2 regions of the Pseudomonas pohangensis genome follow, and region 1 is predicted to be linked to the other one. Evidence: predicted binding sites of a transcription regulator. Region 1 holds the regulator's gene; the other holds the start of a gene.
The links. Region 1 encodes sigma-54, which starts transcription at its own class of promoters, with help from an activator protein. Its sites were predicted from a motif close to ANTGGCATNNANNTTGCTNT; they were not measured.
Positions count from the first base shown of each region.

Region 2: a site for sigma-54 is predicted at 1,208-1,227, ahead of glnK (P-II family nitrogen regulator). Genes of this name have one in related genera too.

Region 1 covers NZ_LT629785.1:411,675-426,548, reverse strand. The annotation lists gene lptC (LPS export ABC transporter periplasmic protein LptC) at 9-578, shown strand; gene lptA (lipopolysaccharide transport periplasmic protein LptA) at 565-1,104, shown strand; gene lptB (LPS export ABC transporter ATP-binding protein) at 1,104-1,829, shown strand; gene BLT89_RS02050 (RNA polymerase factor sigma-54) at 1,971-3,473, shown strand; gene hpf (ribosome hibernation-promoting factor, HPF/YfiA family) at 3,556-3,864, shown strand; gene ptsN (PTS IIA-like nitrogen regulatory protein PtsN) at 3,882-4,346, shown strand; gene rapZ (RNase adapter RapZ) at 4,358-5,215, shown strand; gene BLT89_RS02030 (HPr family phosphocarrier protein) at 5,232-5,504, shown strand; gene pmbA (metalloprotease PmbA) at 5,534-6,880, opposite strand; gene yjgA (ribosome biogenesis factor YjgA) at 6,973-7,491, shown strand; gene tldD (metalloprotease TldD) at 7,516-8,973, opposite strand; gene BLT89_RS02010 (carbon-nitrogen hydrolase family protein) at 8,970-9,824, opposite strand; gene BLT89_RS02005 (YhdP family protein) at 9,844-13,674, opposite strand; gene rng (ribonuclease G) at 13,719-14,874, opposite strand, start outside.
Region 2 covers NZ_LT629785.1:3,697,858-3,712,731, reverse strand. The annotation lists gene BLT89_RS17240 (ammonium transporter) at 1-642, opposite strand, end outside; gene glnK (P-II family nitrogen regulator) at 677-1,015, opposite strand; gene BLT89_RS17230 (accessory factor UbiK family protein) at 1,423-1,683, shown strand; gene BLT89_RS17225 (YifB family Mg chelatase-like AAA ATPase) at 1,717-3,219, shown strand; gene BLT89_RS17220 (efflux RND transporter permease subunit) at 3,248-6,370, opposite strand; gene BLT89_RS17215 (efflux RND transporter periplasmic adaptor subunit) at 6,367-7,545, opposite strand; gene BLT89_RS17210 (putative bifunctional diguanylate cyclase/phosphodiesterase) at 7,641-9,305, opposite strand; gene rep (DNA helicase Rep) at 9,615-11,624, shown strand; gene BLT89_RS17200 (c-type cytochrome) at 12,354-12,764, opposite strand; gene BLT89_RS17195 (cupin domain-containing protein) at 12,910-13,458, opposite strand; gene alr (alanine racemase) at 13,558-14,631, opposite strand; gene BLT89_RS17185 (RidA family protein) at 14,695-14,874, opposite strand, start outside.

The sequences.
Region 1 (14,874 bases):
CCCTGATTATGTCGAACCGCTTTCGCCAAGCCCTGATCTTCCTGCCCATCGCAGCATTGCTGATTGCGCTTGGCTACTGGAACGTGCGTCCGGAAAGTTTCGACGAAATACAAATGGATACCACCCCCGACACTTCCATCGACTTTTTCGTCGACAATCCGCACACTCGGCAATTCAAAGCTGACGGCACCCTGTCCTACCGGATAACCGCCAGCAAGCTTGAGCACGTCAAGGCAACCGACATCACCTTGCTGGATCTGCCTGATCTGCTCGTGTATCGCGCAGACGAGCCACCATGGCATGTGCAAAGCAAGCGGGGCGAAGTGGCGCCTTCAGGGGAACAGGTAGAGTTGATTGACGACGTCAGGGTGCAGCGCACCGATGCCAAAAATCGTAAAACCCTGCTGACCAGCAGCCGCATGACCGTATTTCCTGACAAAGAATATGCCGAGACCAGTCAGGCCGTTAAAATCGAAGCCGCCAATGGTGTGACCACGGCCAATGGCATGAAAGCGTATCTGAATGAAGGCAGGATGCTCCTGCTCTCCAATGTAAGAGGCCAGCATGAGGTTCGTTAAATTTCTCCCCTTAGCACTCATTGGCCTGGGCAGTATGTTCAGCAGTCTGGCAATGGCGTTACCTAGCGACCGGGATCAGCCGATCCGGGTGCAGGCCGACAGCGCAGAGCTCGACGACAAGCAGGGCGTGGCGATCTACCGGGGCTCGGTGGTAATTACCCAGGGCACCCTGAAAATCACCGGCAATCAGGTCACCATCACCCAGAACAAACAGGGTGATATCGATGTATTTACCGCCGTTGGCGAGCCCGCCTATTACGAGCAGCAGCCGGAAACAGACAAGTCCCTGGTCAAGGCATACGGCAAGACCATCCAGTATTTCGCGCCGACTGAACGCATCGTGCTGATTGATCAGGCGAAAGTCATTCAGGAAGGCAACACCTTCAAGGGCGAAAAGATTGTCTATGACACCAGGCGCCAGATCGTCAACGCCGGCAGAGCCGGGAAGACCTCGATCAGCACGCCGCAACCACGTATCGACATGGTTATCCTGCCCAAGAAAAAACCGGAACAGAAGGCACCGTAATGGCTACTCTGAAAGCCCAGCATCTGGCAAAAAGCTATAAGGGCCGCCAGGTTGTGCGCGATGTCAGCCTGTCAATCGACAGCGGCCAGATCGTCGGACTGCTCGGACCCAACGGTGCCGGTAAAACCACCTGCTTTTACATGATTGTCGGCCTGGTTCAGGCGGATCAGGGCCGGGTATTGATTGACGACCTGAATATCAGCCACCTGCCGATGCATGGTCGTGCACGGGCCGGGGTCGGCTATCTGCCCCAGGAAGCCTCGATCTTCCGCAAGCTGAGCGTGGCCGACAACATCATGAGCATCCTTGAAACGCGCAAGGATCTGGATCGCGCCGGCCGCCAACTGGCACTGGAAAACCTGCTTGAAGAATTCCACATTCACCATATTCGCGACACTCTGGGCATGAGTCTGTCCGGAGGCGAGCGGCGGCGGGCGGAAATTGCCCGGGCGCTGGCTACCTCGCCCAAGTTCATACTGCTGGATGAGCCTTTTGCCGGTGTCGATCCGATCTCGGTAGGCGACATCAAACAGATCATTCACCACCTCAAAGCCAAGGGCATTGGTGTATTGATCACCGACCACAATGTCCGAGACACCCTGGACATCTGCGAGATTGCCTACATCGTCAACGACGGCCAGCTGATCGCCGAAGGTGACGCAGAAAGCATTCTTGCCGATCAGCTGGTCAAGGATGTCTATCTCGGACAAGAGTTCCGTCTATAGACGCCGGCACTCCCGTGAGCCTCCGCACCGCGGAGGAAAGTAACCGGCTGCCGGCATATACTTTGCCCTGTCCCACGGCCTTGGCGCCCCGAACCTGATGGCGGGTATCCGCCAGTTGAAAAAGGTGAATTTTTCCAAGTCATGAAACACTCGCTAGTCCTAAAAATGGGCCAGCAGCTGACGATGACACCGCAGCTGCAACAGGCGATCCGGTTGCTCCAGCTTTCGACGCTGGATCTGCAGCAGGAAATTCAGGAGGCCCTCGACTCCAACCCCATGCTGGAGCGTCAGGAAGAAGGCGAGGACTTCGACAATGACGATCCGCTGGCTGACGACGGCGAGAACACCGAAACCGCCACAACTGCTCCCAGCCAGGAAGCCAGCTACGACAGCGCGACGGAAAATACCGAGCGCTTCGATGAGGGCGAATGGACCGAGCGTATTCCTGGCGAACTGCCGGTAGATACTGCCTGGGAGGACATTTACCAGACCAGCGCCAGCAGCCTGCCCAGCAACGACTCTGAAGAATGGGATTTCACCGCGCGGACCTCTGCCGGTGAAAGCCTGCAAAGCCATCTGCTCTGGCAGCTCAATCTGACCCAGATGTCAGAAACCGACCAGTTGATTGCCGTAACGCTGGTCGACTGCATCAGCAACGATGGCTATCTGGAAGAATCACTCGAGGAAATCCTGCAGGCTTTCGACCCGGAACTCGACATCGAACTGGATGAACTGGAAGCCGTCCTGCACCGAATTCAGCTTTTTGATCCGGTTGGTTGCGGCTCGCGGGACCTGCGCGAATGCCTGCTGATCCAGTTGCGCCAGTTGCCCGAGACAATGCCCTGGCGCAGCGAGGCGCAGCGTCTGGTCAGTGATTTTCTCGCACTGCTCGGCAATCGTGACTACACCCAGTTGATGCGCAGGATGAAGATCAAGGAAGGCGACCTGCGGCCGATCATTGCCCTGATTCAAAGCCTCAATCCGCGGCCAGGCTCGCAGATCGAATCCACTGAAGCGGAATATGTGATCCCCGATGTACTGGTACACAAGCACAATGGCCGCTGGCTGGTCGAACTCAACCAGGAGTCCGTGCCCCGCCTGCGGGTAAACCCGCAGTACGCCAGCTTTGTTCGCCGCGCCGACGCCAGCTCGGACAATACCTTTATGCGCAACCAGTTACAGGAAGCCCGCTGGTTCATCAAAAGCCTGCTCAGTCGCAATGAAACCCTGCTCAAGGTTGCCACGCAGATTGTCGAGCACCAGCGCGGCTTTCTCGAGTACGGTGCTGAAGCCATGAAACCGCTGATCCTGCATGACATAGCCGAAGCCGTTGGCATGCACGAATCGACCATTTCCCGTGTCACCACGCAAAAGTTCATGCACACCCCGCGGGGCATTTATGAGCTGAAATACTTTTTCTCAAGCCACGTAAGCACGGCTGAGGGCGGCGAATGCTCGTCCACGGCAATCCGCGCCATAATCAAGAAGCTGGTAGCTGCGGAAAGTCAGAAAAAGCCGTTGAGTGACAGCAAAATTGCAGGTCTACTTGAGGCACAAGGCATCCAGGTAGCACGCCGGACCGTTGCCAAATATCGGGAATCCCTCGGCATTGCCTCCTCCAGTGAACGCAAACGCTTAATGTAAAAAGGCTTGATCCGCAACAACAGTGTCCCGGTGACAGGTGCAGTAACCTGTCGCTCATACACGGCAACAAGGAGAATGCAGTATGCAAGTGAACATCAGTGGACATCAGCTGGATGTAACCGACGCCATGCGTGAATATGTCGGTGAAAAACTTGGCAAACTTGAACGCCATTTCGACAAAATCACCAACGTACAAGTAATCATGCAGGTCGAGAAGCTCAAACAACAGGTTGAAGCTACCCTGCATGTGGCAGGTCGTGAAGTAGTCGCCAATGCCGAGCATGAAGACATGTACGCAGCCATTGACCTGCTGACCGACAAACTGGATCGCCAGCTGATCAAGCACAAAGAAAAGCAGCTTGACCACAAGCACGGCGTCACCACCCGATAATCACGTACCCATCCCCCATGATCCTAATTGAGCAAATCCTGACCCCCGGCCGTTGTCTGGTTAACGTGCCGGGTGGCAGCAAAAAACGCGTTCTCGAGCAGATTGCCAGTCTGGTTGTGCGCGAACTTCCCGATCTGGATAGCCAGAGCATTTTCGAAAGCCTGATTGCGCGCGAAAAACTCGGCTCAACCGGTTTCGGCAATGGCATTGCCATACCGCACTGCCGGCTGGCCGGCTGCAACACGCCGATTTGTGCCGTTCTGCATCTGGAAAGCGCAGTCGACTTCGACGCCATCGACGGAGCGCCGGTAGACCTGCTGTTTGTCTTGCTGGTTCCCGAGGAAGCGACGGACGCACACCTTGAACTGCTGCGACAGATAGCCAGCATGCTTAACCGTAGCGAGGTTCGCGAGAGCCTGCGCCAGGCCCAGAGCAGTGACCGGCTTTTCCAGCTGGTTCTGGATGCACAAAGCACTCAATAGGGAGCTCATCCATGCGTCTGGTCATCGTAAGCGGCCGTTCCGGCTCGGGGAAAAGCACCGCTCTGGACGTACTCGAAGACAGTGGCTTCTACTGCATCGACAATCTGCCGGCCGGTCTGCTTACCGATCTGGCAGAACGCGCGCTGCTGAATATTGACCTTATGCAACCCCAGGTCGCGGTGTCGATCGACGCCCGCAACCTGCCCAGTCAACTCGAACGATTCCCTGAACTGCTGGCTGAAGTGCGTAGCCGGCATATCCAGTGTGACGTGGTCTATCTGGACAGCGATGATGACACCTTGCTCAAGCGTTTCTCGGAAACCCGCCGACGACATCCGCTGACCTCCGACAGCCGCTCGCTGGCAGAAGCCATTCAGGATGAAACCAAGCTGCTCGGACCGATCGCCGACCTGGCCGACCTGCGGCTCGACACCACACACCTGAACCTCTATCAACTGCGCGACAGCATCAAGTTGCGCCTGCTCAACAAGCCCGAGCCCGGAACCGCCTTTCTGGTAGAGTCCTTCGGCTTCAAGCGTGGTATGCCGGTGGATGCTGACGTGGTCTTCGATGTGCGCTGCCTGCCCAATCCTTACTGGAAATCCGACTTGCGCAATTTGTCCGGCAAGGACCAGGAAGTCGCCGAATACCTGGGTGCTCAAGCCGATGTCAATGAAATGTTCGACGATATTTATGCCTATCTGAACAAATGGCTGCCGCGCTTCGCCGCCAGCAATCGTTCTTATGTAACCATTGCCATTGGCTGCACCGGCGGCCACCATCGTTCGGTATATCTGGCTGAGCGGCTCTGCGCAGCCCTGAAACCCGGTTTGAAGAACATTCAGGTTCGCCACCGCGACCTGGCCTAGGGAACAGTACCAGGCAATGCTTTACTGTGAAATCACCATCATCAACAAACTCGGCCTGCATGCGCGGGCGGCGGCCAAGTTCGTTGGCGTTGCCGGCCAATATCCCTGTCAGATAAGAGTTGGGCGCAGCCCGGAAAGCCTGGTCGATGGCAAAAGCATCATGTCGGTGATGATGCTGGCCGCCAGCAAGGGCACCAGCATCCACCTGCAGAGCGATGGTGAACAGGAAGCCGAGGCCATGCAGGGCCTCGTCGATCTGATCAACAATTACTTTGACGAAGGCGAATAGGCGCTCGCCTCAAGCCCTGACGCCCCGCATCAGCTACCAGCAACGGTCATCCGCTCAATCAACACCGATCCACTGCGGATATTGCTGCGCATTTCCAGATCGCTGCCAACGGCCACAATCTGCCTGAACATGTCGCGCAGATTGCCGGCAATGGTGACCTCCTGAACCGGATACTGGATCTGGCCATTCTCGATCCAGAACCCGCCAGCACCGCGGGAGTAATCACCCGTCACCAAATTCAGCCCCTGGCCCATCAGCTCGGTGACCAGCAGGCCACGGCCCATGCGTTTGATCAGGGCGTCCTGATCTTCCGCGCTGTGAGTGACCAGCAGGTTATGCACGCCACCGGCATTTGCCGTGCTGGGCAATCCCAGCTTGCGCCCGGAATAGGTACCCAGCACATAGGAAACCACCTCGCCCGCCTGCACAAAGGGTTTGGCATAGGTGGCCAGACCATCACCATCAAAGCTGGCACTGGCCAGCCCCTGCAGCAGATGGGGATTCTCATGCAGGCTCAGCCACTGCGGAAACAGCTGCTGGCCAAGGGAGCCTTCCAGAAAGGACGCCTTGCGGTACAGATTGCCACCCGAAACCGCCGCCAGAAAGTGGCCGAACAAACCGCCTGCCAGCTCTGCCGAAAACAATACCGGCACCTCGCAGGTGGGCACCGAGCGCGCGCCGAGTCTGGCGACGGTACGCTGCGCGGCGCGTTGGCCGATACTCGCAGCACTGGCCAGTGCCTCGCCCCGGCGATTGACGTCATACCAGTAATCGCGCTGCATCTGCCCGCCCAGTTCGGCAATCATCACGCAGCTCAGGCTGTGCCGCGTACTGGCATAACTGCCGACAAAGCCGTGGCTGTTGCCGTAAACACGGCAGCCACGATGGGAGCTCAGCGAAGTGCCATCGGCGTTGCTGATACGTGAATCGGCGGCAAAAGCGCTTTCCTCACACTCCAGCGCAAGTTCAATCGACTGCTCCGGACTGATGGCCCATGGATGATACAAATCGAGTTCCGCCAGCTGCCCGGCCATCAGGCCGGCATCAGCCAGACCGGCAAACTCGTCTTCCGAAGCATGTTCGGCAATGGCCAGCGCTGCGGCCACCGTTTCACGAATGGCCTCGGGGCCGGTGGCAGAGGTGCTGGCCGAACCTTTGCGCTGGCCGCTATACAGGGTGATACCGAAGCCCTGGTCACGATTGAACTCGACCGTCTCCACCTCGCGCTGGCGCACCGTGGTCGACAACCCCTGCTCCACCGAGACCGCCACTTCACAGGCACTGGCACCCTGCCGGCGCGCTTCGGCGAGAATCTGCTCAACCTGCTCCTGCAATCTGGGCAGAGCTTCCGGCCCTACAATGTCTACCGCACTCATTTCTCACTCCATCCCTATGCAACACTCGGCAGGAGCCGGACAAGCGGCTCCCGAGTGGTTATCATGACGACGTTTTCTTCCGGATACGCCGCATGTCTGAACAATTCGATGACTTCTCCGAGGAGAAGAGTAAATCCCAGGTAAAGCGTGAACTGCACGCCCTGCAGGATCTGGGCGAGCGCCTGACCACGCTCAAACCGGATCTGCTGGCCAAGCTGCCACTCACCGAGCCCCTGCAAAAAGCTCTGGCCGATGCCCCCAAACACAAGGCGCATATTGCCCGCAAACGGCATATGCAATACATCGGCAAGCTGATGCGGGATGCCGATGTCGACGCCATCAGCGCGCTGATCGACCAGCTTGATGCTTCGACGCGCCAGTACAACGAGCGTTTCCACGGGCTCGAGCGCTGGCGTGATCGCCTGCTCGGCGGTGACGACTCTACCCTTGAGGCCTTTGTCAGCGAATACCCGGAAACCGATCGCCAGCAAATGCGCAGCCTGATCCGCCACGCCCAGCACGAAGCGGCTCACAACAAGCCGCCGGCAGCCGCGCGCAAGGTATTCAAATACATTCGCGAACTGGATGAAATACAACGCGGCCTGCGCTGATCACCCGACACTTGCCGGCGTCCATCAGGCGCCGGTCCCGCCCACGGTAATCGCATCGATCTTCAGTGTTGGTTGTCCGACCCCCACCGGTACCGACTGGCCATCCTTGCCGCAGGTGCCGACACCGCTGTCCAGCGCCAGATCATTGCCCACCATCGACACCCGGCTCATGGCCTCGGGACCGTTACCGATCAGCGTGGCACCCTTGACCGGCGTGGTAATCCTGCCGTTCTCGATCAGGTAGGCCTCGCTGGTGGAAAACACGAACTTGCCGCTGGTGATATCGACCTGGCCACCACCCAGACTGGCGCAATAGATACCGCGCTGTACCGAGGCGATGATCTCTGCCGGGTCGCTGGCGCCGGCCAGCATGTAGGTATTGGTCATGCGCGGCATCGGCAGGCAGGAATACGACTCGCGCCGCCCATTACCGGTCGCCGCCACGCCCATCAGGCGCGCATTCAGCTTGTCCTGCATGTACCCCTTGAGCACGCCATTCTCGATCAGTGTGGTGCACTGGGTCGGGGTGCCCTCATCATCCACGCTCAGGGAGCCGCGGCGTCCGGACAGGGTGCCGTCATCAACAATGGTGCACAGACCGGAGGCGACCTTTTCGCCAATACGCCCGCTGTAGGCCGAACTGCCTTTGCGATTGAAGTCACCTTCCAGGCCGTGACCAACCGCCTCATGCAGCAACACGCCCGACCAGCCCGGCCCAAGTACCACCGGCAGCGTCCCGGCCGGAGCCGGCACAGCCTCGAGGTTGACCAGCGCCTGCCGCAACGCCTCGCGGGCATAGCCCATGGCACGCTCTTCGTGGTGCTCGTTCGGCTCCAGAAAGTAACGGTAATCACTGCGCCCGCCGCCGCCATGGCTACCGCGCTCGCGACGGCCATTCTGCTCGACGATGACGCTGACATTGAATCGCACCAGTGGTCGAACATCTGCAGCCAGATCGCCATCACTGGACGCAACCAGAATGCGCTCCCAGACCCCCGAGAGACTGACACTGACCTGCTGGATACGCGGATCCAGCGCACGCGTAGCCACATCGATACGCTTGAGCAAGGCGACCTTCTCCGCCCGGCTGATGACCTCCAGCGGATTCTGTGCCGGATACAGGGGCACTGCCGGCTGCTGCCGCAACACCTCTATGCGGCCTGACTGCCCGGCACGCGCAATCGAACGGGCTGCCTGCGATGCATCACGCAACGCCTGGCGACTGATGCTGTTGCTGTAGGCAAAACCGGTTTTCTCACCGGACTGGGCACGTACGCCGACACCCTGATCCAGGTTGAAGCTACCCTCCTTGACGATGCCGTCTTCCAGCGCCCAGGTTTCGGAAACCTGACTCTGGAAATACAGGTCAGCGGCGTCAATTCCGGGGCCGGCCAATTCGCCCAGCACTTCGGGTAACAGCTGGATACCCAGACTGCCCGGGGCCAGCAAATGCTCACTGACCGATGACAACAAATCACTCATGGTTTCTCCATAGCCACCGGCAAGGGTTTGCCGGGTGGTGCAAAGCGGCGCTGGCTGGCCAGCGGCATTTTCTGACGAATTCCGGCTTGCTGCCCGGGGTCGCGAGTTCCCAGCAGAACGGCCTCACCCCGGGGCTGCACGGCCATCACACAACCCCACGGATCAATCAGGCACGAGTGGCCGAAGGTTTCGCGGCCACCCGGATGACTACCGCCCTGATTGGCAGCCAGCAGGTAACACTGGGTTTCGATGGCGCGCGCACGTAGCAGTACTTCCCAGTGGGCGGCACCGGTTACCGCAGTGAACGCTGCCGGGGCACTGATCAACTCGGCACCGGCCGCGCGCAGCGCCATATACAACTCGGGAAAACGCAGGTCGTAGCAGACACTCAAACCAATACGGCCGACCGGTGTATCGGCAACCACGACCTGCGCTCCATGTACGTAGTCATCCGACTCGCGATAGCGGCCGCGGCTGTCTGCCACCTCGACATCAAACAGATGCAGCTTGTCGTAACGGGCCACTCGTTGCCCCTGCGCATCAAACAGCAAGGAGCTGGCCAGGGGGCGGGCATCCGGCTGAGCATCCGGCGGCAACGGCAAGGTTCCGCCGACTATCCATAAACCCAGATCACGTGCGGCCTGCGTCAGCCATGGCAGGATCGGCCCTTGCCCCGCCCCTTCGGCACGCGCCAGCGCAGCAAGATCGCGACAGCCCATGGCGGCAAAATTCTCCGGCAGCACGGCAAGCTGCGCACCCTGCTCCGCGGCCTGCTCGAGCAAACGGCGCGCGCTCAGCAGGTTGGCGGCCACCTGATCCTGACTGACCATCTGTATTACAGCCAGGTTCATGGCCACAGCGCTCTACCTTTCATGGCTTGAAAAATGTGATCTTCGGATCTTCCAGCGGACCCTTGACCTGATACTGGACCTTGGTCAGGTTGGAAGTACCAAAGCCAAACAGCTTGTCAGCTACTTTGTCGGCAACAAATATGGCACCAGCCACCGCAGGGGCACCGACCAGCAACGCGCCCAGCGCTACCGTATTGGACACCGGCAGCGTTACGTAGAGCTTGGCATCGATGCTCTGCTGGACCATGTTCAGCGTGCCATCGAGCTGTAACTGGACAGAAGGACCGTTCACTTCAAGCGGCTTGCGGGTAACGAACACGCCGTTATCGCCAGCCAGCAATACCTTAACGCGGTCAAAGGCCAAACCCTTGCCGAACAGGTCGGAGAAGTCCAGGCGCAGACGCCGGCCAATCGCACTGAAGTTCAACAAGCCGAATACACGCAAGGCACTGCTGCCGCCCCCTTGCACCTCGGTAAAGCGGCCATTGCGGATGCTGCCATCCAGTGTGCCGGACATTCTCGCCAGGTCTAGCCAGGCAGGCGAGCCTGGCCAGCGTATATCGCCATCCACCCGAAAGCGTTCACTCTCCACCGAGGGGGCATAGTTCCAGGCCTGCAGCACCTTGCCCAGATCAGTGCCTTGCAGCCGGCCCTTGTACCATGAACTGGTGGCCCCCTTGTGACCGTCCCAGCCCGCCGTGCCGGTCACCTGCAAGCCCTTGAAATCCATATTCAGCTCGTTGAACTGCACGCCCCCGGGGACGGGCCGAAGTTTGAACGAGCTTGCACCCAGCGCCTCGCTGCCAAGCATGACTTTGGCTATTTTCACGTCCAGGGGTGGCAGACTGGCCGGCTCAATATCGGCCAGCGCATCGGGTTTAGCCATCGCCTCGGCGTCGGTAGTCGGCGGCTCCGGCAGACTGAGGCGCTGCAAATTCAGCACAATCGGTTGCCCGTCCTGATCCGGAACCGTTACCTCGCCTTCCACCATTGCACTGTTCAGGCCGATTTGCCAGGCACTGCCAGCCCGTTCCAGGCTCAGCCCGAGATCACTGGCCTCCATACCGAAGCCATGGAACTGACCAACTTGCAGGTGGACGCTACGCAGCATGTCCTGACTGCTTGACGGTGCAGTACCCGAGTACTGCTCAGCCAGCGCTTTCCATGCCTCTGCATCCAGCTCGGCAACCCGGCCACGCAGCCAGAAGCCCTGGCTGTCGGGCAAATTGGCCGTTTCTCCGCCCAGCACCAGTTCCGCACGCAGCGAATCCGCCTTGCCATCGGGCATGGCCAGCGCCAGGCTGGCCATGCCTGCATAATTTGCCCGGTAAGTGGGCACCCTGGCCGTCAGTGGCATGCTGAAGCTGCTGTTGCGCACCTCATCGGCGCGCTTGCCGAAAGGTGCTGGCAAATCAACCGCCAGGCCCCGCAGGCTCGAGTCCACCTGCAACTGACTGTTATTCTCGTCGAGGATCACGTTGAGCTTATAGGGCAGCGTGCCACTGACCGGCAGTTTTACTTCAGCCACATCCAGCCATTTGGTCAGATCTGCAAGGGCGATCTTGCTGGTAGCCTCAATGCGCGTCCGCGTTCTGCCGCGTGCGCCTTCGGCAACTATCTTGCCGCTGACCGGCTGGTTGAAAGCCCGCGCCCTGAGGGCCGGCGTACTCAACCCGCTGGCACTGTTGTAACGAAACGCGGCGGTAATCCCGGAAAGCTCAAGTACCGGCTCGGGGATGCTCAGTTGGGCGTCTTTGGCTGCGAAGTCCACCACCACCAGCGGCGCTGCCGTGCCACCAAGAGGTATGTCCAGCGACAGCTTTCCGTCCAGCGCGCCCGTACCTTGCCAGCCGGCAAAAACAGACTCGGTGCCCAGTGGCGCCTTCTGCAGGATATCCAGCCCGTCTTTGACATTGCTTTGCAGATCAGCGGTCAGCTGCAAACGTGCCACCTGCCCATTGCCGGCGGGCGGCACGCTGGCAGTCACATTGCTGACCTGACTATCGAGAACCTTCCCGGAGCTGACGTTGACCTGCACGCCGCTGTCACCGACAAACACCTCGCCAGCAGCCTCTTGCAGAGCCGGCCAACCTGGCTGATAGGCCAGTTCGAGATCATGCAGCTTGAAATACAGACTCAATGTGCTGGAGTTGGCCGGCGCCTGAGTGCTCAAAGTACCCTGATACTGGAAAATGCCTTCATCAATCGCCCCGCCGACAATCGCTGTTTTCAGCCAGTCGGCCAGTTCGGCCGTGAAATCAGCGCCCGGAGTCGGCAGATACTTGCTGGTAAATGCGGCATTGCCATCCTGCAGGCCGACCAGCAGGTCCATGTATGCGAACTGATCGTCGGCAAACGGGATAGCTATTTTCAGCTCTCCGGCGATCCGCCCTTCGTCGCCCTCCAGCTTGATATACGGACTGAACAGGTTGAAGGACTGATCATCCAGCTTCCAGCTCAGCAAGGCGCCGGCTTTGAAGTACTGCCAGGGCTGCGGGAACACTTCGGCCAGATCGAGAACGAAATTCTCGCTATTCAGGCGTAAAGCCCCTTGGCCCATGTCGCCGCTGATACTGCCGCTGACATTTTCCAGCCCGGGCACATCGGCATGGGCTGAAATACCCACATTGCCCAGATTGGCGGCAAACTGCAGGCGATCCGCAGTTGTTTTCGCACTATCCAGACTCACCTGGATATTGCTCAGCTGACCATGCGGCTGGAGACCATCGAGCCATTCATCGACTGCCGGAGCAGCCGGGGCCAGCGACAGTGCCAGCGTGGTCAGCGGCGCCAGATCCAGCCGGTCCGCCTGGGCCTTCCAGACCGGCGCAGACTCGGGAGTTGCCTGGCGCATCTGCAGGCCCACCCGGATGGGGCCAAAGCGCTGCTGATCGAGACTCAGCGCCAGAGAATCCAGCAGCAGATCATAACCACCGGTGCGGCGATCCAGATAAGCGGTCAAGGCCAGATCCTCCACGCTGACCGGCTGGCGGTCTGCCGCCGCTGCCTGCAGTTCCGTAGCGTTCAGGCGCGTCACCACCCGCTGCAGCTGACCTGCCTCGACTACCGCCCAGAGCTCGCCGCCGGCCTTCAGGCTGTCGATTTGCCAGCCGCCGAGCAACGAGGAGGGTATGCGTTCGGCCAGACTGCTCTGCGGCAAGCTCAGATAGAGCTCTGCCGGGCTGCCGCGCCAGTCGGCCGGGTCCAGTTTGCCGCGTAGGCTGAAACTCAGCGGCAAGCCACTGGGAAAGGTCAGATGCCCGTCGATTCGCTGCCTGCGGCCATTGCGCAACTCAAATTCGGCCTGGGTAAAACGGATCGCCTTTGCCGCAAAGGGTTGCAGCGTAATCTGGCTGTTGTACAGCAGCAGCTGGGATATGCCGAGCAGGGCCTTGATGGCTTGTTGCGGGTCCGACTCTGCAGCCTCCCTGGGTGGCGACAAACCGGCCACCGCCCAGGCACCCTCGGCTGACTGCTGCTCAATGGTCAGCTGCAACCCGTCCAGTTCGAGGCGCTGGATTTCCATGCGTCGCTCAAGCAGGCCGATCAGCAGGTCCGGCTTGACTCGCAGGGTCTGCAGATGAATCTTCGTGGTGCCCTCACCCAGCTCGACATCATGCGCCACCAGCAGTGGGGAAAAGTCGCGCCAGCTGCCTTCCAGCCTGCCGATCTTTAGCGGCATGCCCAATGCACTCTGTGCCCGCTGCTCAACCTCGGCACGGTATTCGCCGAGCAACGGCATCAGCTGCCGGCCGAGGCTGACGTATAACGCGGCGAACACCAGCGACAGCGTGAACGACCACAGCACGCCGCGTATCAGGATCATGATCAGGCGTGACAGCCAGCTCATACTGCAGTTACTCGCAAGATAGTTTCAGGCCCGCAGACCTGCAGTCAAAGCAGAACGACATCATATTGCTCCTGGGAATACATGGCCTCGACCTGAAACTGGATGGTACGCCCGATAAAGGCTTCAAGATCCGCCACATTGCCGGATTCCTCGTCCAGCAGACGGTCCACCACCCGCTGATTGGCCAGCACTCTATAGGCACCGGCCTGATAGGCACGGGCTTCACGCAGGATTTCACGGAAAATCTCGTAGCAGATGGTTTCCGGTGTTCTCAGCTTGCCGCGACCCTGGCAGCTGACGCAAGGCTCGCAGAGTATCTGTTCGAGACTTTCGCGGGTGCGCTTGCGGGTCATCTGAACCAGACCCAGCTCGGTGATGCCGATAATATTGGTCTTGGCGTGATCGCGTTCCAGCTGCCGTTCCAGTGTACGCAGCACCTGGCGCTGATGCTCCTCGTCCTGCATGTCGATGAAATCAATGATGATGATCCCGGCCAGGTTGCGCAGGCGCAGCTGGCGGGCAATCGAGGTGGCAGCCTCGAGATTGGTCTTGAAGATGGTTTCTTCCAGCGTGCGATGACCGACGAACGCGCCGGTGTTCACATCAATGGTGCTCATCGCCTCTGCCGGATCAACCACCAGATAGCCACCCGACTTCAACGGCACCTTGCGCTCCAGCGCCTTCTGAATTTCGTCTTCCACGCCGTACAGGTCAAAGATCGGGCGCTCGCCGGGATAATGTTCCAGCCGGTCGCTGATTTCCGGCATCAGTTCGGCGACAAACTGCGTAGCCTTCTGAAAAGTCTCACGCGAGTCGATGCGGATCTTCTCGCTGCGCGGATTGACCAGATCGCGCAGGGTGCGCAGGGCCAACGAGAGATCTTCGTAGATCACCGAGGGCGTAGGGGCGGTGTTGCGCAGCGCCGCTATCTGTTCCCACAGGCGCCGCAGATAGCGGATATCGGCAACGATTTCATCGGCCCCGGCACCTTCGGCCGCCGTGCGCAGGATGAAACCGCCCTGCTCTTCGATCTCTTCCGAGGCCAGACAATCGGTCACTATGGCTTTCAGGCGGTCGCGCTCGGCCTCGTCCTCGATGCGCAACGAGATGCCGACATGGCTGGTGCTGGGCATATAGACCAGATAGCGCGAGGGAATCGACAGCTGGGTGGTCAGCCGGGCGCCCTTGCTGGCGATCGGA
Region 2 (14,874 bases), 480 kb from region 1:
GGCAACCAGACCCGCGATACCGGCGTTGATGTGCACCACGGTGCCACCGGCAAAGTCCAGTACGCCCCAGTCCCACAGCAAGCCACCGTCACCGGCCCAGACCATGTGGGCAATCGGTGCATAGACCAGGGTGAACCACACGGCCATGAAGATCAGCATCGCGGAGAACTTCATGCGCTCGGCGAAGGCACCGACGATCAGCGCCGGAGTGATGATGGCGAAGGTCATCTGGAACACCACGAACACGCTTTCCGGGACCAGTGCGGTCAGGCTGTCAACGGTCAGACCGCTGAGGAAAACCTTGTCGAGGCCGCCGATGAAGGAGCTGAAGTTGGTTACTCCGGCTTCCATACCGGTGGTATCGAAAGCAATGCTGTAGCCGTAGATCACCCACAAAATGCTGATCAGACAGGTAATCGCGAAGCACTGCATCAGCACCGACAGCAGGTTCTTCGAACGCACCATGCCGCCGTAGAACAGTGCCAGACCGGGAATGGTCATGAATAGAACAAGTAGTGAAGCGACCAGCATCCAGGCGGTGTCGCCCGTGTTGAGGACCGGAGCAGCCTCGTCAGCCAGGGCCATGCCTGGGATTACGAAAGACAAAAGGGCTCCTAGCCCTGCGATTTTGCGCAGAGTCATGGTGTTTCTCCTGGGGCTTTAGGGGGTTTGGGGGTTAAACCGCGTCGGTACCGGTTTCGCCGGTACGAATACGGATGGCCTGTTCCAGATTGACCACAAAGATCTTGCCGTCACCGATCTTGCCGGTGTTGGCTGCCTTGGTGATCGCCTCGATGACCGCATCCAGCTGATCATCGGCTATCGCCACATCGATCTTCACTTTTGGCAGGAAGTCGACAACATATTCCGCACCGCGATACAGCTCGGTGTGGCCTTTCTGCCGACCAAATCCCTTGACCTCGGTAACGGTAATGCCCTGCACACCGATCTCGGACAACGACTCGCGTACGTCATCCAGTTTGAACGGCTTGATAATCGCAGTGACTAACTTCATGTAGCTCTCTCCCGTTTTTGGTGGACTTGCCCCAGGTAACAAACCCGCAACAAGTCTATGCGCTGTATCCGTCTTTTGTAACTGTCCGGACCAAGCTGATCCGGCTACTGCTGGCTTGAACCTCTCCAAGGGAGGCATCAACTTTCAGCTCTGATGCACTTGAACTGCCTCTGTGCATGCGTCGACGGAAACATTGCAGATAGCTTGCCAACTTTAATAAATCGTTATTTTTCAATATCATAGTTTCAGACCAAGATGGCTCCGCACACCTTTGGGCAATATCCTGCGCACCATTCTGGTGCTTCATTGCGCACCTTTATTGCGCAAAAGTGCCGGAGCTCTTCGCAGCCACAGCGTCTGCGGCTGCATGCTAAACTGCCGGCGTTCACCGCGAAGGAACCCCCATCATGCTGCCGCCCAAAGCCCTGCTCGACTCCCTGGCTGGTCACGCCTCACGCCTGTTCAACGGCGAGACGCCATTACCGCACGCCGAAATCGAGGCACAACTCAAAGCCCTGCTGCAAAGCGCGTTCAGCAAGCTGGATCTGGTCAGCCGGGATGAGTTCGACAGCCAGATGATCGTGCTGGCGCGCACCCGCAGCCGCCTGGAGAGTCTCGAAGCCAAAGTTGCCGAGCTGGAAGCCCGGCTTAATCCGCCCGCCAGTTAGTTTCCTGCGGGCGGGACCGATCAAGGAGTGATCATGTCCCTGGCCATCGTCAACAGCCGCGCCCTGGTGGGCGTGGAAGCACCGTCCGTGACCGTCGAGGCGCATCTGGCCAACGGCCTGCCCGCGCTGACGCTGGTCGGCTTGCCGGAAACCGCAGTCAAGGAAAGCAAGGACCGCGTGCGCAGTGCGATCCTCAATTGCGGCTTCGAATTCCCCGCTCGCCGTATCACCCTCAATCTGGCCCCGGCCGACCTGCCCAAGGATGGTGGCCGCTTCGATCTGGCCATAGCCCTGGGCATTCTCGCCGCCAGCGGACAGCTTCCGGCAAGCAGTCTTGAGTCGCTCGAATGCCTCGGTGAACTGGCCCTGTCCGGCACAGTCCGCCCGGTGCAGGGCGTACTGGCTGCCGCATTGGCCGCGCGCACCTGCGGACGCACCCTGGTAGTGCCGAAGGAAAATGCCGAAGAGGCCTGTCTGGCTTCCGGCTTGCAGGTTCTGGCCGTCGAACACCTGCTGCAGCTGGCGGCGCACTGCGCAGGTACTGCGCCGATCCAGCCCTATCAGCCGCAGGGTCTGACCCGGCTAAGCGAGCCCTATCCCGATCTGGCAGATGTGCAGGGCCAGCAGGCGGCCAAGCGCGCGTTGCTGATTGCCGCCGCCGGCGCCCACAACCTGCTGCTCAGCGGCCCGCCCGGCACCGGCAAGACCCTGCTGGCCAGTCGCCTGCCGGGACTGTTGCCACCGCTGGAAGAGCAGGAAGCGCTCGAAGTGGCGGCCATTCACTCACTGGCCAGCAACATCCCGCTCGATCGCTGGCCGCAGCGGCCCTTCAGGCAACCGCACCACAGCGCTTCCGGCCCGGCACTGGTTGGCGGCGGCAGCAAACCACGGCCTGGCGAAATAACGCTGGCCCATATGGGGGTGCTGTTTCTCGACGAATTGCCCGAATTCGACCGCAAGGTGCTGGAAGTGCTGCGCGAACCGCTGGAAAGCGGCCAGATCGTCATCGCCCGCGCCCATGACAAGGTGCGTTTCCCGGCGCGCTTCCAGCTGGTCGCCGCGATGAATCCCTGTCCCTGCGGGTATCTGGGCGACCCCGGTGGCCGCTGCCGCTGCACCACCGAGCAGATCCAGCGTTACCGCAGCAAGCTGTCCGGACCTTTGCTCGACCGCATCGACCTGCACCTGACGGTTGCCCGTGAAACCACCACCCTGAACCACCAGCCTGACGCACTCGACAGCAGCACACGGGGTGCCGCCAGGGTGGCCGCAGCGCGCCAGCGGCAATACAGCCGGCAAGGCTGTGCCAATGCCTTTCTCGATCTCGATGGCCTGCGCCAGCATTGTTTGCTGGGCAGCAGCGATCAGCTCTGGCTGGAAAACGCCTGCGAGCGCATGGGGCTGTCGCTGCGCGCCGCGCACCGGATCCTCAAGGTGTCACGCACGCTGGCCGATCTGGAAGGTGTCGCGAGCATTCAACGCGGCCATCTGGCCGAAGCCCTGCAGTACCGGCCAGGCAGCACACAGCCCGACTGAGGCTGTTGTTGCCGGCGCGGTGTGCTCATCACTCCTGCTCTGCGGGCTTCGCCGACAATCCCAGCAGGGCGGCTGACCATTGCTTGAAGCTTTCCAGCAAGGACAGCAGCGCCGGCACAAAGAACAGCACCAGCAATGCCGACACCCCCAGGCCAAAGGCAATCGAGGTGGCCATGGGGATCAGGAACTGCGCCTGCAGGGAGGTCTCGAACAACAGCGGCGCCAGCCCGCCGATGGTGGTCAGCGAGGTCAACAACACTGCGCGCAAGCGACCACAGGCAGCGCCAATCAGCGCATCGTGCAGATTGGCGCCCTGCATCCGCAGCTCATTGGACAGGCTGACCAGAATCAGCGAGTTGTTCACCACGATGCCCGACAGGCCGAACAGACCAAACAGCGAGAACATGGTCAGGTTCATCCCCAGCAGCCAGTGCCCGAAAACCGCGCCGGCCAGACCCAGGGGGATCGCAGACATCACTACCAGCGGCCAGCTCCAGGAGGCAAACGACCAGACCAGAATCAGGTAGATCAGGCCCAGGCCCAGCAACATGCCGCTTTGCATATCCTGCATGGAGTCGCGCTGGTCCGCCGCACGGCCCTGAAAGCTGTACTGCACGCCGTACTTCTCAGCCAGTAGCGGCAGCACTTCAAGCTGCAATTGCGCCTTGATCTGGTCGGCCGTGGTTCTTGCCCCGTCGACCTCGCCGGTGACTTCGACGGCCAGCTCGCCATCGGCGTGACGCAATGCCTCCCAGCCCTGGCGCGACTCCCAGCTGGCAACGCTGGTCAGCGGCACGAACTGACGATCGGGCAGGCTGATGCTCAGACGTTCGAACACATCCAGGCGCTCACGCTCATCGCGTGGCAACAGTACGCGCACTTCCAGTTCGTCACGTTCGACCTGCACCAGCTGCGCCAGATAGCCATCGAAGGCCGCACGCAGCTGCCGGCCGAGGCTCTCGGTGGTCAGGCCCAGTGCCTCGGCCGCAGGAGTCAGGCGATAAACCAGCTGTTCGCGACCGAAAGGCATATCGTCCTCGGTGTCGCTCACGCCATTGATCGCCTGCATGGTTTCCGACAGCTCCAGCGCGGCGGCCTTCAGCACTTGCGCGTCCACTCCGGTCAGCCGCACATTCAGGTCACGACCCGGCGGGCCACCGATACGCGAGTTGAAAGTCAGCCGCTCCAGCCCGGCAGTAGCTGCCACCTTGCTGCGCCAGGTGGCCAGGAACTGCTCGTTGCGCACACTGCGGATATCCGGCGGCACCAGCTCGACCATGACCGACGCCAGCTGATCACCGCCACTGGCCGTACCGGTGCCGCTAATCACAATCGCGCCCAGCCGGGAAACCGCGGTTTGCACCAGGCCACCGCCCAGCTCCCGCTCGGTTTCGAACAATGCCGCTTCCAGCTTCGCCAGCAGGCGCTCGGTCTCGGCCCGCGGGGTTCCGGCGACAAAGGTGGCATTGGCATACACCACCTGACCCTCCGGGGTGGGGAAGAAGGAGAAATTGACCCGTCCACCCGCCAGCAGACCGATCGCCAGAATCATGGTCGTCAACGTGATGGCAACGGTTACCGCACGCCATTCGATGGCCAGCGTGACCGTGCGCCGAAACCAGCCATCGCGAAACTGGTCGAACGCCTGATCAATCCTTTGCCGCAGGCGCGAAGGCTCGCCAGCCATACGCGGGCGCATGGCATGCTTGAGGTGGGCCGGCAGAATCATGAAGCATTCGAGTACCGAGGCGAGGATCACCATGATCATCACGAACGGAATATCGCGCATGATGTTGCCGACCGTGCCGCCAATCAGCATCAACGGGATAAACGCCGCCACCGTGGTCAGCGAGGACGCCAGCACCGGCATCAGCATGCGCTGCGCACCGCCCAGCGCGGCCTCGTCAGACGAAGCACCGTTACTGCGCAAGGTGGCGGTTTCCTCACTGACCACAATGGCATCATCGACAATGATGCCCAGCGCCATGATCAGCGCCAGCAGGCTGACCATATTGATGGTGCCACCGAATATCGACATCAGCCCGAGGGTCGCCAGAAAAGCGGTGGGGATACCCATGGTCACCCAGAAGGCGATGCGTGAGGGCAGGAACAGGTACAGCACCAGCACTACCACCAGCAGACCGGACAAGCCGTTGTAGATCAGCAGCTGGATACGATCACGGATCAGCTGCCAGCTTTCATCGAACACTTCCAGCTTGATCGACGAGGGCAGCGTCGGCTGCGTACGCGCCAGCCATTCCTCGAGCATGCGGGCCGACTTCAGCGAGTGCCCGCTTTCGGTGCGCTGCAAAGCCATCTCGACCACCGCATCGCCGGATTCGCTGAGTACCAGATCGCCCGGTCGCGGCTCGCGGCTGATGCTGGCGATTTCTCCCAGAGTGATGCGTCCGCGGGCATCGCTGACCACCGCCAGATTGTCAAACGCCAGAGCATTACGCCGCTGCTCCAGGCCGCGGATTTCCCGGGCGGCATCCTGTGCGCCGGCAACCCCTGCCGGCACATCGCGGGCGATCTGGCTGACCCGCTCACCCACCTCGATCAGCGACATGCCCAGCGTCTCCAGGGCGGCAGAAGGTACCTCGATGGCAATTCGCTCTTCCGGCATGCCGCTGATGGTTATCTGGTCGATACCGCCGGCCAGCAGTTCACTTTCGAAACGCCGCACCCACGGGCGTAATTCCGCGACACTGCTGCCGCGCACCAGCAGACGGGCAATCGGCTCGTAACGGGTGACGCGGGCCACCTCGGGAGGTTCGGCGTCGCGTGGCAGGTTGCGGAACTCATCGACCCGCTGGCGCACCTGATCCAGCGCCTGCAGGGGCTCGGTGCCGTCCTGCAGCTCCAGCATGATACTGGCCACACCCTGGGCCGAGGTCGAGGTCATTTTCTTCAGACCATCGACGGTCTTGAGCTTTTCTTCCAGCGGCAGGGTGATGCCGGCTTCCACATCTTCGGCTGGCGCGCCACTCCAGAGCACCCGTACCGAGATGACATCCAGATTGAAACTCGGGAAAAACTGCACGTTCATCCGCAGCAGGCCGATGCCGCCGAGCAGGAAAGCCAGCAGCATCAGCACATTGGCGGCCACTTTGTGCCGGGTCAGTTGCGCCAGGATACCCTGCGCCTTCATTGCGCCAGCACCTCGACCGCCAGCCCATCGATGGCATTCGGCAAGTGGGTGGTCATCAGCAGCTCGCCTGATGCTATCTCGGGCGAACGCACCAGCAAGCGCACTTCATCACCTTCCCGGCGTTCGCCGATACGGGTTACCCGCGTGCCGACCAGCCGCCCGTCGCGCACCGCATAGATTCGCTCGCCACCATGCAGTGCCGAAAATGGCACGACAAACACCTCGTTTGCTGCCGGACGCTCGAGTACCGCGTTGACGAAAGCGCCGACTGGCAAATGGGTGTCATTTTCGATGCGCAGCAGCACATCGACCCCACGCGCATCCGCCTCGCCGCTGATGCGTTCGAGCACAGCATGAATGGTCACGGCACCGAAATCGGCACTGGCCTTGAGCTCTTCGCCCCGCTGCAGAGCGGTGCGCAGTTCCTCGGCATAGATCGCCGGAACCCGTGCACGCAGGAACAGCTCATCCGAGGCATACAGGCGGAGCAAGGTTTGCCCGGCCTGAACCTGGTCGCCGGCAGCGACTTCGACCTTGCCGATACGTGCAGCGAAAGGCGCCACTATCTCGCCGCGCGCCGCATCGCGCTCGGCTTCCTCCAGTCTGGCCTGGAGTTGCGCCAGACGCGCAGGGTGCTCGGCAATCGACTGTTCGCGCTGGGTCAGCGACAGGCGAATACGCGCCACGTCCTCGCTGGCCTGGTCATAGGCACTCACCGCGCCCAGTCGGGCATTCTTCAGCTTTTCAAAGCGGCTCTGCTTGGTTACGGCCAGATCCAGGAGGATTTTTTCCTGGGCAATGGCTTTGCGGTCGCCGCTGTGGCGGATCTGTTCGCGCTCGACATCGGCGCGTGCTTGCGCAACCCGCGGCTGCAAATCCCGCGGGTCCAGCTGTGCCAGGACCGCGCCGGCAGCCACCCGGTCGCCGTCACGCACATTCACCTGCAGCACCCGGCCACTCACCGGTGCAGCAGCACGTAGCTGATCCGGAGCCTCGATGCGCCCGTACAGCACCAGCGTCGGTTGCGTGCTGACGGCGCTCGCCGGTAGCGCTTCGATACGCCAGACACGCTCACGAATTTCCAGCTCTGGCGCGAGCGGCCGGGTGGCTTTAAGCAACATGAACCCGGCGATGGCACAGCCAAGAATGATGATGGGCAGGAGACGACGACGCATGCAGAAAACCCCGGAGTGACGACAGTTGACGCTTATGCATTGCGCCACACGCGGGATAATAGCCGCAAACGCTGTCCGGGCGGTGCTACGGCGACCTAATACACCGTCCGCAATTGACGCACGCCGTGCTCATCCCGGGCGATCAGAAAGTCCGCCAGGTCCGACAGCGGCAGGGCATGACTGATCAGATAACCCTGTACCTGATCGCAACCGAACTGGCGCAACATGTCCAGTTCCTGGGTTGTCTCGACACCTTCGGCAACCACTTCCAGGCCCAGCGAATGGGCCAGATTGATGATTACCTTGACCATCTGCCGCTGCTCGGGACTGTCGACCATGCCGGTGACAAAGGTCTTGTCCACCTTGAGCACGGCAATCGGCAGATTGGCCAGATGCGAGAACGAGGAGAAGCCGGTACCGAAATCATCCAGGGAAAATCTGGCACCCAGCTCGCCAAGGGTCTGCATGGTTTTCAGCACGTAATCGCTGCGACTCATCATCGCGGTTTCCGTCAGCTCGAATTCCAGACAACTGGCATCGACGGTAGAGCCGGCAATCAGGTGCTGCATGGTCGGCAGCAGCTGGCTGTCGAGGAACTGCTTGAAAGACAGGTTCATTGCCATGTGCAGGCTGGGCAAACCGCAGGCATGCAACCAGCCGGCATCACGCAGGGCGCGAGCAATAACCCAGTACCCCAGCGGCACGATCAGCCCGGTCTGTTCGGCGAGCGGTATGAATTCCTGCGGCGGCAGCAGGCCTCTTTCCGGATGCCGCCAGCGCACTAACGCTTCCAGCCCGACCACTTTGCCGCTGGTCAGGTTCAGGCGCGGCTGGTAATGCAGTTCGAGTTCGTCGCGGCGCAGCGCCAGGCGCAGCTCCGCCTCCTGATCGGCGCGACTGTGGGCGCGGCTGTAAACCTGCTCGTCATAGACCTGAAATGTGCAGCCTTTGTGTGCCTTGGCATGCTGCATGGCGATATGCGCATGCCAGAACATCAGATCCGGGCCGGCCAGACCGCGCTCCTGGACCAGGCCGAGACTGCAACCCAGCAGGAGACTTTCGCCATCAATCCAGAAGGGTTCGGCCAGCGCCTCGACGGCCTTCGCCGCCTGCGCCTCCAGCCATCCGCCAGACTTTTCCGGTGCCTCCAGCAGGATGGCGAACTCGTCGCTGCCGATTCTGGCCAGCAAAGCATCCTGGCCAAAACTGCCACGCAGGCGCGACACCACCTGGCGAATCAGCCGGTCGCCACCCAGCTGACCCAGGCTGGCATTGACCTGCTTGAAGTTGTCCAGATCCAGGTAGCCGAGAATCAGCTGGCCGTTATCACCCTGCTCCAGACGTTTGGCCAATTGCGCCTGAAAGGACTGGCGATTGGCGATGCCGGTCAGGGCATCCTGGCCAGCCTTGCTCTGGTGGTTGAAGTGCTCGCGCAGTGAAATCAGGCAGCGCCGCAACACCTCGGCATTCAGCGAATCCCTGGCCAGCCAGTCCTGCACCTGGGCGGGAACAGTCGTCGGCGAGGCGTCGAGCAACAGGACCTGCGGCCAGATACAGGCGCCCTCCGCCGGCAAGCAGCCGGGCTCCGCAAAAACCAGAGTTGGTGCGTCCTGACAGAAACGCTTGCCGGCCTCCCAGCTGGAGGCCGCAAACAGCAACCCCGCCTGCCCCAGACTGAGCAACAGATTGCCCAGCCGTTCCGCCCAGAAGGCATCTTCGGCAAGTACAAGCAGTCGGGGAGCAGCGCTCTGACTGGTCAAGGCATCTCCGGGGTGGCAGGACTTAAGAAGTCACTTTAAAGAATTCACTTTAACTTTTGACTGAATCTCAATATACAACATAGAGTTATCTTCGCAATACGGGGTGTTTATTAAAAATAGACAATAATTTGACGCCCGTTTTGCGCATGGCCAGAAAGCCGCATCCTTGACGCTTGTGCTTCTGATCTGGGCACTGTACCAGCCGACCAACGGCATCGCACCTGTTCGCACAACACCCTCCGACCGGGTGCTTTGTCACCCTTGCTGCTCTAAAATGCGCCCCCGAACCAACCCGGCGATTCTCCAGCCATGTCCCGACTCAATCCCCGCCAACAGGAAGCCGTACATTACATCGGCGGCCCCTTGCTGGTACTTGCCGGTGCCGGCTCGGGCAAGACCAGTGTGATCACCCGCAAGATCGCCTACCTGATCCAGCACTGCGGCATCCGCGCCCAGCACATTGTCGCCGTCACCTTCACCAACAAGGCCTCGCGGGAAATGAAGGAGCGCGTCGGCAGCCTGTTGCGCGGCAGCGAAGGCCGCGGCCTGACCGTTTCCACCTTTCACAATCTGGGCCTGAACATCATCCGCAAGGAGCATGTGCGCCTGGGCTACAAGCCGGGTTTTTCGATCTTTGACGAGTCCGATGTCAAATCCCTGCTTGGCGACATCATGCAGAAGGAATACGCCGGCGATGACGGTGTGGACGAGGTGAAAAACCTGATCGGCAGCTGGAAAAACGAACTGGTGATGCCCGAACAGGCGCTGGCTGCGGCGCGCAATCCGCGCGAACAGACTGCCGCGATTGTCTACCTGCACTATCAGCGCCGGCTCAAGGCCTATAACGCGGTGGATTTCGATGACCTGATCATGCAGCCGGTGAAACTGCTGCAGGAGCATCCGGACATTCTGGAAAAGTGGCAGAACCGCATACGCTACCTGCTGGTCGACGAATATCAGGACACCAATACCAGTCAGTATTTGCTGGTCAAGCTGCTGGTCGGCATGCGCAACCAGTTCACCGTGGTCGGCGACGATGACCAGTCGATCTACGCCTGGCGCGGTGCGCGGCCGGAAAACCTGATGCAGCTCAAGGAGGATTACCCGTCACTGAAAGTGGTGATGCTGGAGCAGAACTACCGCTCCACCAGCCGCATTCTCAAATGCGCCAACACGCTGATTGCCAATAATCCGCACGCTTTCGAGAAGCAGCTGTGGAGCGACATGGGCCACGGCGACGAAATCCGCGTGATCCGCTGCCGCAATGAGGAAGCCGAGTGCGAGCGCGTGGCCATGGAAATCCTCACCGAGCACCTGCGCAGCGAACGCCCGTATAACGACTTCGCCATCCTCTATCGTGGCAACTATCAGGCCAAGCTGATGGAGCTGAAGTTGCAGCATCACCAGATTCCCTACCGGCTGTCCGGCGGCACCAGCTTCTTTGCCCGCCAGGAGGTCAAGGATCTGATGTCCTACTTCCGCCTGCTGGTCAATCCGGAGGATGACAATGCCTTTCTGCGGGTGATCAATGTGCCGCGCCGGGAAATCGGCTCCGCCACCCTGGAAAAACTCGGCAATTACGCGACCGAACGCAAGATCAGCCTGTACCGCGCCTGCAGCGAGGCAGGCCTGAGCACGCAACTGGACGACCGCTACAGCGAGCGCCTGGCGCGCTTCACCGCCTGGATGGACCGGATTCGCCAGCAGTGTGCGCAGAGCGAGCCGATCGCGGTATTGCGCAGCATGATCATGGATATCGATTACGAAAACTGGCTGCGCCAGAACGCTTCCAGCGACAAGGTCGCCGATGCGCGCATGGGCAATGTCTGGTTTCTCATCGAGGCACTGAAAAATACCCTGGAAAAGGATGAAGAAGGCGGCATCAGCATCGAGGAGGCCATCGGCAAACTGGTGCTGCGCGACATGCTCGAACGCCAGCAGGAGGAGGAAGAAGGTGCCGAGGGCGTGCAGATGATGACCCTGCACGCTTCCAAGGGCCTGGAATTTCCATCCGTGTTCATTCTCGGCGTGGAAGAGGAGCTACTACCCCATCGCTCCAGCATCGAGGCCGACAGCATCGAAGAGGAGCGCCGCCTGGCCTACGTCGGCATCACCCGCGCCCGGCATAACCTAACCCTGACCTACGCCGCCAAACGCAAACAGTTTGGCGAGGTGATGGACTGCGCGCCGAGCCGCTTCATCGATGAATTACCGCCCGATGACCTGCAATGGGAAGGCCTGGACGACACCCCCGTCGAGGTCAAGGCCGTCCGCGGCAACTCGGCCCTGGCGGATATCCGCGCCCTGCTCAAGCGCTGAATTCCGGTCATTACCGGCTAGCTGGGGAAGTTGCCGAAAAGCCTGTGATGTTTACCGGATTGGAAATCCGTTTACGTCAGCGGTTATCGCGTTCATCCGAGCGCTCGGTTCCACCCTGTTGGGCGTTTCACTTTTGCCAGTCGCAGCAAATGTAAGCAAAAACGCTTGCCCCTGCATCCGGCCCTGCGCTGCGCTTCGGGCCCCTAGCTCCGGCACCGCTCCGCAGGCACGCCCCGATGGCTCCCATGCTCCTGCGTGGGAGCCTGACTTACAGACGATGGAGCCTCGAGGGCTGCATTCCCACGCGGGAGCGTGGGAACGATCTTATTGATACGTTTACTGACGGTGGTTCGGCTGGCGACCACTTCCCCATCAGAAGGCCGAACGCAGGTGCCGTGCAGAGGGGCATTTGGCATGGATGCCAAATGAGGAACGATGGGCCATGGATGGCCCTTCGAGACGACCCTCGGAACGGTGCCGCAGTGAGGGAAGTCGCGCGCAGCGCGACCCGAATGCCGGGGTGTGTTTCTTTGCCTAGCTTTCTTTGCACAAGCAAAGAAAGTAGGTCGCCCGGGAGGGCGAAACCAAAGCGATCAATCACGTTCGCTACTCCGGCTGGAATCCAAAACAACAACAGCTGCGGATTTCCAATCCGCCGTTAACCATTCCCCCGTTTAATCCGGGCAAAAAAAAAACCGCCTCTCGGCGGTTTCTTTTACTCCAGCCCGATTACAGGCCGGACATTTTCTCGATTGCGCCTTTCAACTCGTCATCCGAGCAAGTCGCGCAAGTGCCTTTCGGCGGCATGGCATTGATACCGGAAATCGCCTTGGCCAGCAGGCCGTCCAGCCCGCCCTGGGTATCGGCACGCTCCTTCCAGGCAGCTGTATCGCCAGTTTTCGGTGCGCCCAGCACACCACTGTTATGACAAGCGCCGCAATGCGCAGCAATCACTTCATCGGGTGACTTGGCCCCGCCGCCTGCAGCCGGCGCGGCAACTGCGGCCACACCCTTGCACTCTTCACCCTGGATACAGACCTGACCCACCGGCTGGATCCGCTGGGCAATCTCTTCGTCCATATTCGCGGCCTGAGCGTTTACCGCCCACAAAGCCAACACAACAGCAGGGGCTGTCAGCATCTTGTTCATCAGGTTCACGTTGCACCCTCATCCTGGCTAGTCGGGCCCGCAGCCACGGTCTTGGCGGGCGAGCTGCAAGTATAGCCATAAGCCGGCGGCGCTGAAACAGCCCAACTTGTCGCAGGCCCGGCAATGGCGTGAAGCATCAGAAATTCGCCGGCGTAGTGGCGCTGATCAGGCGCGCCGGCTGATCAAACGGATTGCGGAAACGATGGGGGTGGGAACTCTCGAAATAATAACTGTCGCCACTTTCGAGAATGTACTTCTCATCGCCCACGGTCAGCTCGAGACGGCCGGAAATCAGCATGCCGGCTTCCTCGCCTTCATGATTGAGCATTTCCTTGCCGGTATCGGAGCCCGGCGGGTAGGTTTCGTCGAGAAATGCCAGCGCCCTCACCTGATAGCCCTTGCCGACCAGACGCATGGTGACCGAACCGCTGGACAGATCGGTCAATTCTTCTGCCTTGTAGACCACTTTCCCGGGGCCGCTGTCATCGCCATCTACCGAAAAGAATTCGACCAGAGACATCGGAATACCGGCCAGCACCTTTTTCAGCGAACTGATAGAAGGGCTGACGCTGTTCTTCTCGATCATCGAAATAGTGCTGTTCGTGACACCGGCACGCTTGGCCAATTCGCGCTGGGACAGGCCTTTCAGCTTGCGAATGGATTGCAACCGAACACCTACATCCAATGTGAAACCCCTCAATAGCAAAGTGCAGTCAAGGCGGCATAATGGCAAGAGTGTTCAGTATTTTCAACAGCCGTGCTTGAAAGCTGCCCGGCGGGCGGGTCAAACGGCCGAATAATGGCGCTCCACGCGGCGCAAATTGCAGAACAGTTCGTAGGCAATGGTTTCTGCGCGCTGCGCCACATCACTGGCCCGTACGTTATTGCCCCAGAGTTCTACCCGGCTGCCCAGGCCGGACTGTGGCAGTCCGGTCAGATCGACAGTCAGCATGTCCATCGACACGCGGCCGATCAACTGTGCCGGCTGGCCGTCGATAAAGACCGGCGTACCGCTGGGTGCATGCCGCGGATAGCCATCGGCATAGCCCATTGCCACCACGCCAACGCGGGTCGGCCGCTGCGCCACAAAGCTGGCGCCGTAACCTACCGGTTCACCTGCAGCCACCTCACGCACCGCGATGATTTTTGATTCCAGAGTCATCACCGGCCGCAAGCGGGCAGCCTGTGGCTGCTGTACTGCAAAGGGCGTTGCGCCGTAGAGCATGATGCCGGGGCGCACCCAGTCACCGCGCACCTGTGGCCAGCCAAGAATGGCCGGGGAATTACACAGGCTGATCTCTGCACTCAGCCCCTGGCGGGCTTTCTCGAACACTACAACCTGCTCATTGCTGTACGGGCAATCCAGCTCGTCGGCACGGGCGAAGTGGCTCATCAGCACGATCTGATCGACCTTGCCACTGGCCTGCAGGCGCTGCCAGGCGTCTTGAAACTGCGCCGGGGCCAGACCGACCCGATGCATGCCGCTATCCAGTTTCAGCCAGACCCGCACAGGCCTGTCCAGTCGGGCACGCTCGATGGCCTCAAGCTGCCAAAGCGAATGCACCACGCACCAGAAATCGTGCTGCACGATCAACGGCAGCTCATCGGCCTCGAAAAAACCCTCGAGCAACAGAATGGGTCGGCCGATCCCTGCTGCACGTAATTCGAGCGCTTCCTCGATGCACGCCACAGCAAAGCCGTCGGCCTCGTCGTGCAGCGCCTGTGCGCAACGCACCGCGCCGTGCCCGTAGGCATCTGCCTTGATCACCGCCAGGGCGCGCGCCGAGCTCAGCTCGCGGGCCAGCCGGTAGTTATGCCGCAAGGCTTCGAGATCAATCAGGGCACGGGCAGGGCGCATGGCAACAGACTTCCTGACGCAAAATAAAAAACCGGCGCAAAGCGCCGGAAAAGGTGTAGCAAATTATGCCAGAGCGGCGATGACGGATAGCTCTACCAGTATTTCCGGCTCACAAAGCTTGGCTTCAACCGTGGCGCGGGCCGGTGCAACGCCTTCCGGCAGCCACTGGTCCCAGACCTGGTTCATCCCTTCGAAATCGGCATCGACATCCTTCAGATAAATGGTCACCGAGAGAATGCGGGT